DNA from 4 places in the Brevibacillus sp. M2.1A genome. Region 1 is predicted to be linked to each of the others. Evidence: riboswitches for the same ligand, from Rfam matches in the RefSeq annotation. Region 1 holds a riboswitch; each other region holds the start of a gene.
What was found. Region 1 has a riboswitch for S-adenosylmethionine ahead of metH (methionine synthase). Riboswitches for the same ligand answer to the same signal wherever they lie in the genome.
Positions count from the first base shown of each region.

Region 2: another riboswitch for S-adenosylmethionine. It lies ahead of HP567_RS17740 (aminopeptidase P N-terminal domain-containing protein); the one in region 1 lies ahead of metH (methionine synthase).
Region 3: another riboswitch for S-adenosylmethionine. It lies ahead of HP567_RS05240 (methionine ABC transporter ATP-binding protein); the one in region 1 lies ahead of metH (methionine synthase).
Region 4: another riboswitch for S-adenosylmethionine. It lies ahead of HP567_RS00775 (BMP family lipoprotein); the one in region 1 lies ahead of metH (methionine synthase).

Region 1 is NZ_JABSUY020000001.1:2,981,470-2,984,589, forward strand. Features, by position in the region: gene HP567_RS14705 (YcdB/YcdC domain-containing protein) at 1-1,078, shown strand, start outside; gene HP567_RS14710 (YjcZ family sporulation protein) at 1,144-1,251, opposite strand; SAM riboswitch class I at 1,464-1,565, shown strand; gene metH (methionine synthase) at 1,664-3,120, shown strand, end outside.
Region 2 is NZ_JABSUY020000001.1:3,623,914-3,627,033, reverse strand. Features, by position in the region: gene HP567_RS17745 (helix-turn-helix domain-containing protein) at 1-57, opposite strand, end outside; gene HP567_RS17740 (aminopeptidase P N-terminal domain-containing protein) at 215-1,477, opposite strand; SAM riboswitch class I at 1,627-1,753, opposite strand; gene HP567_RS17735 (sulfite exporter TauE/SafE family protein) at 1,805-2,593, opposite strand; gene HP567_RS17730 (MBL fold metallo-hydrolase) at 2,624-3,120, opposite strand, start outside.
Region 3 is NZ_JABSUY020000001.1:1,060,055-1,063,174, forward strand. Features, by position in the region: gene HP567_RS05235 (Ger(x)C family spore germination protein) at 1-787, shown strand, start outside; SAM riboswitch class I at 895-1,011, shown strand; gene HP567_RS05240 (methionine ABC transporter ATP-binding protein) at 1,112-2,125, shown strand; gene HP567_RS05245 (methionine ABC transporter permease) at 2,126-2,791, shown strand; gene HP567_RS05250 (MetQ/NlpA family ABC transporter substrate-binding protein) at 2,852-3,120, shown strand, end outside.
Region 4 is NZ_JABSUY020000001.1:171,503-174,622, reverse strand. Features, by position in the region: gene HP567_RS00780 (methyl-accepting chemotaxis protein) at 1-1,061, shown strand, start outside; SAM riboswitch class I at 1,214-1,336, shown strand; gene HP567_RS00775 (BMP family lipoprotein) at 1,536-2,564, shown strand; gene HP567_RS00770 (ABC transporter ATP-binding protein) at 2,671-3,120, shown strand, end outside.

The DNA.
Region 1 (3,120 bases):
TGAAATAAGCATCGAAACAACCGACTCTGGCCACCTCGAATATTTCAATAAGGGGCTCGAATCATTTGAGCCGTCGCAGTACCCGGATGTATCGACTGCTGTGTCAGAAGAGGTAGCCATCAAAGAGCTGAGCGAGCATATGAAGCTTCGGTACGTGCAGAATCCGAGAATACAGCCACAATCAAATCAAGGGGATATGTGGCAGCCCATTCTGGAGTACACACCAGCTGTTTCCTTCATGCAAAGAGGACGTGAAGATGGTCAGGAGTGGTATATCGACGCGACCAATGGCAAGATGGTGTATGGAACGGGAGATAACGGGCTTGCTTATGATCAGTTGAATACGAAGGAAGCACATCCGATCGAATCTCCAAAGGAATACGTCAAGGTTCGCTCCAAGGATGAGGCAAAAGCGTTGCTGCAAGCGGAATTCGGCATACAAGTGGATGACTCGACCTATAGAGAGAGTAACCGTGACGGACGCAAGGAATACGTCTGGAATGATAAAAATGACAAGTATATCGGCGTAGAAGTTCTCGCAGAAACAGGCAGTGTCGTCGGGCTGGGGTCACCGCGATCCGATACAGCAGTGACAGTCAAACGCGAGCAAGCGGAAGAGGCTGCACTTGCCTTTCTGCCTAAATACGTTGATCCAGGCATAAAAGAAGTGCAATTGGCGCAAGTCATACAGCCAGACGAAACGAATCCTGTGTCTTCGGGCGAATGGGAATTCAGATATCTCATGAGCAAGGATGGCATTCCAGTACAGGATCGCTGGCCGAAAGCGGCTTATTCAGTAACAGTCGATCCGTCTTCTGGCAAAGTGACAAAGTTCGCAAACTACAGAGAGACGCACGAGTTGGTGGAGCTTCCAGCATCCGACGAGATCGTCTCGAAAGACAAGGCTGTTGAGGCGTATTTACGAGTCATGCCATTAAAGCTGGTCTATTTGAGGAGAGATGTGGATGGGCAAAAATTAGCTCAACCAAAGATGGCGTATGTGCCGTGGAGTGACGAAAAGCTGGCGTTCAAATATATTACTCTGGATGCTGTGACAGGCAAGATCATCACCAAATAACAAGAAAAAAAGGCTATCCCGAAGCCATTCCTGATGGCTTTTGGGATAGCCTTTTTTACACTTATCTAACAGTCGTCACACGAGCACCCGATAATAACCAACAGGATAAACAGCACGAGCACGATTGCGAAGCAGTCACCGAAGAATCCGTTACCGCAGAAAGATGTACTCATCTTTGTTTCCCCTCCTTTCCGTTATACTCCAGTCTATACACGAATGCCGATATTGGACTGGGCGGATGCCCACTTAGGCAAAAATGGGCGGGTAAGAAGAGAAGCTCAGTAAAAAATAGACAATTCACAATTGACGGGGAGACAAAGGGGGTGTTAAGATACTTGCAAACATTCAAGACATTTCGCAAACCAACTAAATGACAAGTGTACGACTCTTATCCAGAGAGGCAGAGGGACTGGCCTGATGAAGCCTCGGCAACCGGTAAAAATCCGGTGCCAATTCCAGCAAAGCTACGTGCTTTGAAAGATAAGAGGATGTCTCAGGCGTTTTCGTATCTGCTGACAAATCCTCTTCTTTCAAAGAAGAGGATTTTTTATTTACCCAGATGCAAGGGAGAAAAGGGGCACGTCAATGAAACCAACTTTTCCAACTTTTCGCGAACAGCTTTCCCGGAAAATTCTGATTCTGGACGGTGCAATGGGCACCATGCTTCAACAGGCGAATCTGACTGCTGATGATTTCGGCGGTGAAGCCTATGATGGCTGTAATGAACTCCTGAACTTGACCAGACCAGATGTGATTCGTTCCATTCACGAGAAATATTTAGAGGCAGGCGCAGACATCGTCGAGACAAATACGTTTGGTGCTGCTTCCATTGTTTTGGCCGAGTACGATGTGCCAGAGAAAGACCTTGAGATCAATATAGCGGCAGCTCGCTTGGCCAGAGAAGCGGTGGATGCCTATTCCACGGAGGAGTGGCCGCGTTTTGTAGCAGGTGCCATGGGACCGACGACCAAAACCCTTTCGTTGACAGGCGGTGTCACCTTCGAAGAACTGATCGAGGCTTATTATCGTCAGGCAAAAGGTCTGATTCTCGGCGGCTCCGATGTTCTTCTTTTAGAAACCTCGCAAGATACGTTGAACGTCAAGGCTGGCGGGATCGGGATTCGCAAAGCTTTTGAAGAGCTTGGACAGGAGCTCCCCGTTATGCTGTCAGGTACGATTGAGCCGATGGGCACGACGCTGGCGGGCCAAAATATCGAGGCGTTTTACGTCTCCTTGGAGCATATAAAGCCTGTTTCTATAGGTCTGAACTGTGCGACAGGACCCGAGTTCATGCGTGATCATCTGCGGACACTATCAGGAATTGCCCAATGTGCGGTCAGCTGTTATCCGAACGCAGGCTTGCCAGATGAGAACGGTCATTATCATGAAACGCCACAGGGACTTGCTTCGAAAATGCGGGCGTTCGCGGAACAGGGCTGGATAAACGTCGCTGGCGGTTGCTGCGGAACAACGCCTGACCATATTCAAGCGATGGCAGAAGCATTGAAAGACTGCAAGCCGCGCAGTGCTGCTGTAGAACCGCTGAGCGCGGTCTCCGGGATCGAGGTCGTTTACGTCGAAGATGACAATCGTCCCTTGCTCGTAGGGGAGAGGACCAATGTCATCGGTTCCAAAAAATTCCGTGATCTGATTGCAGCTGGTCACTATGAAGAAGCGTCTGATATTGCCCGAGCCCAAGTAAAGCGTGGGGCACATGTCATCGATATATGCTTGGCTGACCCCGACCGTGATGAATACGAAGATATGGAAAAATTCCTACAGTTCATCGTGAAAAAAGTAAAAGCACCGCTCATGATCGACTCGACAGATGCCAAGGTCATGGAGTTGGGACTTCGCTATTCGCAAGGGAAGGCCATTCTCAACTCGATTAACCTGGAAGACGGGTTGGATCGATTTGAGGAAGTGGTTCCGCTTATTCACAAGTTCGGTGCCTCCGTTGTCGTCGGAACGATTGAAGAAGCGGGTATGGCTATCACTCGCGAAAAGAAGCTGGAGGTCGCACAACGTTCGTATGACATTCT
Region 2 (3,120 bases), 640 kb from region 1:
ATGTTGTTCGATTTCTGACCGCAGCGACTGGTGCAATGTCCCTAGCAGTCCCCCCATATTGGATCACCCTTTTGGTTTTACTTTATTTTACAATCAAATGGTTTTTTTTGGAAGATGCATTAGACATTTCTTTATCGTTTTACTAGTTTTTGTAAGGAGATGTTCACATGCAAGTAACCATAACAGAGCTTGTTATGGTTACATTAAGCTTTCGCTATTCCTTTTTCCCAATCAACATTTCCACTTCCTCGATTTCCTTCGGGATCTGTGACGAGAGTATCTCACAGCCCTCTGCTGTTACCAACACATTATCTTCAATCCGAATCCCAATGGCTTCTTCCTCTATGTACAGACCTGGTTCAATCGTGATCACCATACCAGGCTGCAAGCCAACATTGTAATCTGAGAAATCGTGCGTATCTAGTCCAAGGTGATGTGACACGGAATGATAGTAGTATTTGGAGAGCTCACTGCTGTCTTGGATGAGACCGAGACGTAGCAGACCATCTGTCAGGACCTGTTTCGTAACATCATTGAGTTCTGAAAGTGTGACACCAGGCTTCACTGCTTCGATGGTCTTGATTTCTGCTTCGAGCACGAGTTGATAGATCGCTTTCTGTCGTTCAGTAAAGCGACCATTTACGGGAAACGTTCGCGAAATATCAGCCGCATAGTAATTCGATGCTGCACCGAGGTCGAGGAGGACCAAGTCACCATCTACCGCACGCTGATTATTCGCTTCATAGTGCAAGATAGTAGCATTGACGCCACTAGCAATAATGGGTAAATAAGGAAGCTCGCGAACACCGTGCGACTTCAACGTGAAATCATAGTGCGCCTCTAGTTCATATTCCATGATTCCAGGACGTGCATACGACCACATGCGCCGGATTGCTTCATCCGTGATCGTAATCGCACGTCTGATCTCTTCGATTTCGGCCGAACTCTTCAACATACGCAGTTCTTTCAGCCATGGGCCCGCATCGTGAATTTGAAGGGTCCGGTATTTCTTCTGCGCGTCTTCGGCAAAATTGTCTGCAGGGGTCAGCTCGTCGCTCCACTGATAGCGATACAAGTCAAGATAGAGTGAGGACTTGCCTTCGCAGCGCCTCACAAAGACTCCAAATGACTCCAGCCACTCATCGAGATAGTCGAAGTGTTCAATACCAGATTGCTCCTTCGCCTCTTGATCGGATAAGACCGCCCCTGTCCATTTCGCTTCCAGCTCATTTGGGCGCTGAAGAAATAGCGTTTCGTTTACGATACCAGCGCGTTTCGTGATCATGAGAATGAGGTTGCTGCGCGCAATGCCCGTTAGATAATAGAAGTTGCGGTTTGGTGAAAACAGATATTTATCGTCATTGCTGCGTGTCTTGACAACCCCTGAAAAGAGGACAAGTGCGCTGTGGTCAGGCATTTTTTCCGCGAGTTTTTGACGGCGCTTGATGAATTCTATTGAATGTATGGTGTTTGTCATATGTTTGATACCCCTTCGTTCGTGAGTTTCTTCACGGATTGATATCGATTGTGAAAAGCGTTCTTGATCGCTTCAAGTTCAGTATAGTCTGATAATTTTCTGCCGATTTCAGTTTGAAAGTATCCTCCTTTCTTCTTTATTTTAGGATACTTTCATCAATTGGGAAACGAGTTTCAACAAAGAGCAGTTGCTTTATGCAAACTGCTCCTTGTCACCGTAGATTACGAAGGTTGCCGGGTTTCATCGGGCCAGTCCCTCCACCACTCTCGATAAGAATGTTCTATGAAATGTAATTTCATAGAACATTCTTTTATTTTTCTTTATTATTTATGGAAATGCAAGAATGTCGGCCCAAATCTTAATTGTCGTGGCTAGGATCAACAAGGCTAGAATGGTTTGGAGAATCCGGGTGTCCAAACGTTTGCTGACCTTTGTACCGAGCGGCGCTGCCAAGATGCTGGCGAATACCATGATCACGGATGGCCAAAACAATATATCCCCTGCCATCCATTTTCCTATGGTCGATCCAATGGAAGAAAGGAAGTTGATGGCAAGAGAGGAAGCAATCGCAACTCTTATCGGTATCCTAAGGATGATCAACATGATGGGAACCAAAATAAAAGCGCCAGCTGCCCCTACAATTCCAGAGGCACCTCCGACAATCAAAGCGGATAATACAGCTGTTGGCTTATGAAAGATCATCTCGGTCGTCTGTTCACATTCGTCCATTCGCTTTTTTGGCAGGAACATCAAGATTACAGCAATGGTGGCCAGAATGGCGTAGACGATATTGACGGCATCTGCTGAAAGATATTTTCCTCCATATCCTCCAAGCAAGCTCCCTACAATAATGGCACTTCCCATGTACACAACGAGCTGGTAATGGATAAGCTGATCTTTGCGTAGAGTCCAAACAGCAGCCAGGGTGGCAAAAAATACTTGGACGGCACTTATTCCGGATACTTGGTGAGCTGTGTAAGCAACGAATCCAAGGGCAGGCGGAATGTACAGAAGCATCGGATACTTGATGATGGAGCCCCCGATCCCGACGAGACCAGAGATAAATGATCCCGCGAAACCGATAACAAACAGTGTGATTACGAGGTCGATAGTCATAGGCTCACCCTTGCAACTCCTCGCTTCGTTTTATCCTAGTTCTACGACTGCCAAGCCGTCTCGTTGCCATTTCAATATTCCGCCGCTCAAATTCATCACTTCTTTGAATCCGTTTGCTTTCAGAATGCTGGCGCCAATAGCGGATCGGGCACCGGAACGGCACTGTACGAGAAGTGGCTTTTCGCGAAGAATCTCATCCAGCCGCACGGCGAGTGTACCGAGCATGATGTGCTGTGCATCCGGAATGTGTCCTTCCTTCCACTCAGCCAAATTACGAACATCTACTACGTGAACCTCTCCTTTTTCCACGCGGTCTGCAATCTCCAGCGGTGTTACCTCCTCGATTGTCTCGAGCGAAGACGCTTCCCTTTCCATTAACTTGCCGCAGTCGATATAGCCTGTGACATGATCAATCCCTACGGAATGCAGGGCTTGCAAAATCTCGTCCAGCTCATCTGGGTTGGCCAGAATGTGAACCGGGCGATTGTAATCGACAATCCAGCCCGCCCAGTTGGCAAATGATTTGT
Region 3 (3,120 bases), 1.9 Mb from region 1:
TTCCTCTATTTCCAGCAGGGTTTATCTTTGCCTTTTCGAAGGCGAAACATATGATATGTTAACGTATCCCTATTCTGAAGCAGGGAATATCGGAATCTATCTATACCGTATGATTGAGCAAAATATTGAAGGGGAAAAAATTCCGTCTTCCACCATGCATGAGTTTTTTCGAGCTTATTATGACAAAGGAATCGACCCGATCATGCCGTTTATTGCAAAAAAGGGAAATGAGCTGCAAATCAAGGGTATCGCATTATTTCAAGGGGAGCGTTATGTAGGGTGGATCACACCAAAGGAAGCCTTTTTAATCAAGCTCATGCATGGCAAATTCAGGATTGGGAGCTACGATACTTCTGTCCCTGCTCATATTTTTGGCGAGGTGCACAAGAATCACGGAAGTAAAAATGATCGTGTGCAGCTTGTCTTTGATACGATTTCCAGCCATTCAAAAATCGAGCTGACCCAAGTATCTCCCCCGATCTTTGATATTTACATCCGATTAAATGCGCGGATTTTGGAATTAACCCTCCCGCTGAAGCTAGAGAATGCAAGGTTGATGAAAATCATGGAACATGCACTGGAAGAAGAGCTCGGAAAAGAACTGCAGAAAGTAGTCCACAAATTGCAGGACCTCAATGTCGATCCAGCTGGGTTCGGGATCGTGTATCGTTCAAATAGAAGAGGGAAGGCAAATATGACGCAGGCCGAATGGAGAAAGATGTTCAAAGATGCGACATTTCACTTTCACGTAAAGTCGACCATAATACGCAACGGCGTCATGGATTAAAAAACTTTTTCCTGCTATTACTATTGACGTGATATTTTCAAAAAGGATATAATCCGTTTTGTATCATCAAGAAATAGAAAAAACGAACATAATATACGTAGATATCTTTCTTATCAAGAGAGGCGGAGGGACAGGCCCTATGAAGCCCGGCAGCCGGTTCATTTTCGAATGAACGTCGCGGTGCCAATTCCTACAGGATTGTTTGGATCTTGTGTAGATGAGAAGGGTGGATGCGAACGTATACATTGCGTTGCAGCCCCTTTTTCGTTTATGAAAAAGGGGTTTTCATATTTTTATCAAGATTATGGTCGGGAGGTGGATGCGTTGATCCAACTGCGTCATTTGCATAAAAGCTATCAAGTTCAAGGTAAAACCATCCCAGCGTTAACGGGGATCGACCTTTCCATAGAGCAAGGCGAAATTTACGGGATCATTGGACATTCGGGTGCCGGGAAAAGTACATTGATCCGATGCATCAATTTGCTAGAGCGCCCAACTTCAGGGGAAGTTATTGTGGACGGCGTCGATTTGACAAAGCTGGATGAAGGGAAGCTGCAAGAAAAGCGCCGCTCAATCGGCATGATTTTTCAGCACTTCAACTTGCTGTCTTCTTCGACAGTCGGCGAAAATGTCGCTTTTCCGCTCAAGCTGGCAAAGCGTCCAAAGGCAGAGATTGATAAGAAAGTAAACGAACTGCTGAAGCTGGTGGGCTTGGAGGCACATAAGGACAAATATCCGTCCCAGCTGTCTGGCGGACAGAAGCAGCGTGTCGGGATCGCCCGTGCGCTCGCGAATGATCCAAAAGTGCTGCTCTGTGACGAAGCTACATCGGCTCTCGATCCGCAGACGACGAACTCCATTCTGGGACTGCTCTTGGACATCAACCGCAAGCTGGGCTTGACCATAGTGTTGATTACTCACGAGATGCACGTCATTCGCTCTATTTGTGATCGTGTCGGCGTGATTGATGGAGGAAAGATCGTCGAGTCGGGTAACGTACTGGATGTATTCCTTCGTCCGAAGCATCCAACAACACAAGAATTCGTGGAACAAGTAGCAGATTCTACAGAGCTGCGCGAAGCAGTCGAGCACGAAAAAGCCTCGGGGAACCGCACGATTGCTCGTGTCACCTTCCTCGGAGAAAAAACGTACCAGCCGATCCTGTTCCAAACGATGCAAGAGACCGGTACGGTGTTCAGTATTTTGCAGGGAACAATCTCCCGCATGAAAGATACGCCGTATGGTCAGTTGGTGATCGAGCTGGAAGGCGATGTCGCACAGAATCAAAAGACCATCGAGACGCTGCGCCAACGTGGCTTGGAAGTAGAGGTGATATAAATGGACTGGACATTCGAAAATGTGGATTGGGCTGAAATCGGCGAAGGTACGATGGACACGCTCACGATGCTTGGCTTTTCCACCCTGTTTACCGTCCTGATTGGTTTGCCGTTGGGCATCATTCTGTTTTTGACTTCTCGCGGACAGCTTTTGCAAAACCGCACTTTTTATACGATCGCATCATTCGTTGTCAACGTATTGCGCTCGGTACCATTTATCATTTTGATGATCTTGCTGATTCCTGTGACGAAAATGCTCGTAGGAACCTCACTCGGTGTACTGGGTGCCATTCCGCCGCTCGTGTTTGGGGCCGCTCCATTTTTCGCACGTTTGGTGGAAACCTCTCTGCGTGAGATTGATAAAGGCGTGATCGAGGCCGCACAATCTATGGGTGCTTCCAATTGGCAGATCGTCTGGAATGTCCTTTTGCCAGAGTCTAGGTCAGGTCTGATCGCAGGTATTACGATCACGACGGTAACACTGGTCTCCTACACGGCAATGTCTGGGGTAATTGGCGGCGGTGGTTTGGGTGACTTGGCGATCCGATACGGTTATCAGCGTTTCCAAACCGATGTCATGATTGTGACTGTTGTTATTTTGCTGGTGATGGTACAGATCTTACAATCGCTGGGGGACCGTCTGGTTCTGAAATTCAGCCGCAAATAGGATCTTTCCATATAGATTTTCAAAAAATAAGATGAAATACATGCAAGGGGGAAATCATTCATGAAAAAGCTAGTCGTATCTGTACTTTCTACTGTATTGGCATTTTCTTTGGCAGCTTGCGGAGGCAAAACGGAAACAGCACCTGCTCCAGCTGAAGGCGGCGCACAAGGCGGACAAAAGGAAGTAACATTGAAGGTAGGCGCTTCTCCCGTTCCACATGCAGCAATCTTGAAATTTATTCAACCAAAACTGAAAGAACAAGGCGTGAACCTGGAAGTCCAAGAGTTCACTGATTACGTACAGCCTAACGTTCAAGTGAACGAAAAACA
Region 4 (3,120 bases), 2.8 Mb from region 1:
TCAATTTGCTTATGCGTATTGTCACGCTTCTCATGATGATGGGAGCCGTCACGTATCTGTGTCTCGCCGGACAAGCCTCCCTGCAAAAAGCGCACGACGCAAGGCAGGAAGCGGAAGAGAAGGAGCGCCGTTTGGGAGAAATGCTTTTGAACATCCAGCAAATGACCGAGCAGCTGGATCGTACCAGCGATCATGTGCATGAGCATGCGGAAGGTACAAAGCGCAATACAGATGAAATGATGGTAGCCTTCAAGGAAGTCGCCGTCGGTATGGAATCGCAGGCGAATTCTACGGTGAAGATCGAAGAAGAGGTTCAATCTATCGATCAGGAAATCGAGGCGGTCACAACACAGACCAACGCAATGAAAACAGAATCGCAACAAAATAACCGTCGCCTGACAGAAAGTGTTCAGATGATGAACGAGCTGTCCTCGCAGATGGAGCAAATTGTACAGGCAGTCAATGTGGCAGCCTCAACGATTCACCAGCTCAATCGGCAGGCGAATCGCGTAGAGGAAATTGTCGGCGCTATTAATCAGATCGCGACACAAACGAATCTCTTGGCACTGAATGCAGCGATTGAATCGGCGCGTGCAGGCGAGCATGGTCGGGGATTTGCTGTTGTAGCGGATGAGGTACGCAAGCTGGCAGAACAAAGCGCGACAGCTACGCAGGAAATTACCGACATTCTCAAGTCACTCCACCAGGAAAGTGAGAATGCGGTGCAGCATATGAGCAATGGGGAAGTGTCTGTTGCAAAAGGCCAAGAGCTGGCCGTAAAAACAGTGGCCTCCATCGAAGCAGTGCGTGCCGGGATGATGGCTTTCCTGGAAGCTGCTGATCAAGTAAGCTCCAGCATGGACCGGGTAAAAGTGCGTTCCGGCGAAGTTGCCATCGAGATGTCGACCATTACAGCGGTAACCGAGGAATCGGTAGCCAACCTAGAAGAGCTGTTTGCGACAGCAGAAAACCAGCATCAAAAAGTGCGTGAGATTACGGAAGAGCTGGGCGAGTTGAATACGTTGTCGCATCGCCTCCAGCAAACCTTTCACGTAAATTAGAGGCTGTGCTTCTCGCCAAGTTAAACGGTGCTGAAAAGACGACTTTTTAAACTTCGATTTACTTTTAGAAGTGTTTGGAATTGAGAAAAAAGAATTGCATTTTCGAACCGTTCTGCTAGAATGAATTCCATTGTAACTAAATATATTCACCTACCTTATCAAGAGCGGCGGAGGGACTGGCCCGATGATGCCCGGCAACCACTGATCATGTCTATGCATGAACAGAAAGGTGCCAATTCCTGCAAAACCTGTACCATGGTTTTGACAGATGAGGAAGAGAACGGCTACGTACGCAAACTCTTCCTCCGGGAAGAGTTTTTTTGTGTATTTGTAAATGGGGAGGAGGAATAAACGAACGATAAATTAATTTTATAAGATAATATTCGTAAATAGTATTGAAAAAATAGGTAAAAAGCCGTACATTACCTAATAGGATAAAGAAAAACGTAAAGTTCGGATAGGGAGAGATACATCATGAAGAAGTTATTGCTGGCATTAACGACATTCGCAGTATTGGCAACAGGGTGCTCGACTGGAACCAGCGCACCTGCAGATCAGCCAGGAGGACAAGCAGCAGGACAAGAGGGCGCGGCCAAAAAGCGAATTGCCTTGATTTTGCCCGAGAAAATCGGTGTGAATCCGTTCTTCCAACAAATGGATGAAGGGGCGAAGAAAGCCGCACAAGAGCTGGGCGCAGAAGTGAAAACGATCGAATCTACGGACCATGGAGCGATTGAAGAAAATCTGCGTGTAGCTGTTGCAGAAAATTATGATTTGATCATCACTTCTTCCTTTACATCAGAGGATGCATTGAAAAAAGTAGCTACCGAAAATCCTGACCGTAATTTTGCGATTATTGATACCGTAGTAGATTTGCCAAACGTACGCAGTGTTACTTTCCGCGAGCAGGAAGCGGCTTACCTGGTGGGAGCAGCAGCAGGCTTGGCAACGAAAACGAACAAAGTAGGTATGGTTGTCGCTCTTGATATTCCGCAGTTGAAAAAATGGACAGTTGGCTTCGGAGAGGGCTTGAAAGCGACGAATCCAAAAGCAGAGCTGATGGTCAACTATGTAGGAAGCTTCACTGACCCGGCAAAAGCGAAGGAATTGGCTTTGCTCCAAGCTTCCAAAGGCGCTGACTTCATTAACGGTGCAGCAGCAGTAGGCGATCTCGGCGTTTTCGAAGCAGCGAAGGAAAAAGGCTTCTTCACAGCAGGTCAGGACGTTGACCGTACCACGATTGACCCAGAGCATATTGTTCTGTCCCAATTGAAAGGGACTGACGCGGCAGCTTATGAAACCGTGAAGACCTTTGTAGAAGGAACGTTCAAACCAGGTGTTGTGGCGTACGGCTTGAAGGAAAAAGGTGTTGGCGTAACCTATGTCACGCACGAAAGTAAAACGCCGCTGAACGCTTTTATTGGACAAGAAGTCGTGGATAAAGTGAAAGCGATCAGCGATGAGATCGTAGCGGGAACTCGCCAAGTACCAGATAAATTCTAAACACGCACGTCAAAATGCTTGTGCACAGTGATGGATGTGACCGACTACGGCTGTGTAGTCGGTCTTCCATTTTCATAAAAGGACGTACAGAAATGAGGGAGTGGGAATGACCGATCGCTTGGAAATGAGGGCCATGACCAAGAAGTACGGAGATTTTACCGCCAACGACAAGGTGTCGTTCTCACTGGCAGCAGGAGAAGTCCACGCGATTGTCGGGGAAAACGGGGCGGGCAAAACGACACTGATGCGGATGCTGTACGGGATGGAGCAGCCGACGTCGGGAGAGATCGTGTTAAACGGCAAGCCAGTTGTTTTTCGCGGACCAGAGGACGCGATTCGAAATGGAATCGGGATGGTTCACCAGCACTTTATGCTCTTCGGAGAATTCAGTGTGGCTGAAAATATCGTGATCGGATATGAGCCGAGGCAAGCGGGTTTTTTCAAAAGAAAGGATGCGGAGGACAAGGTGCGGGCGCTGAGTGAGCAGTATCGCATTCCGATTCAACCGCAGACCAAGGTAGCGAATTGCTCGATTGGGGAACAGCAACGGGTCGAA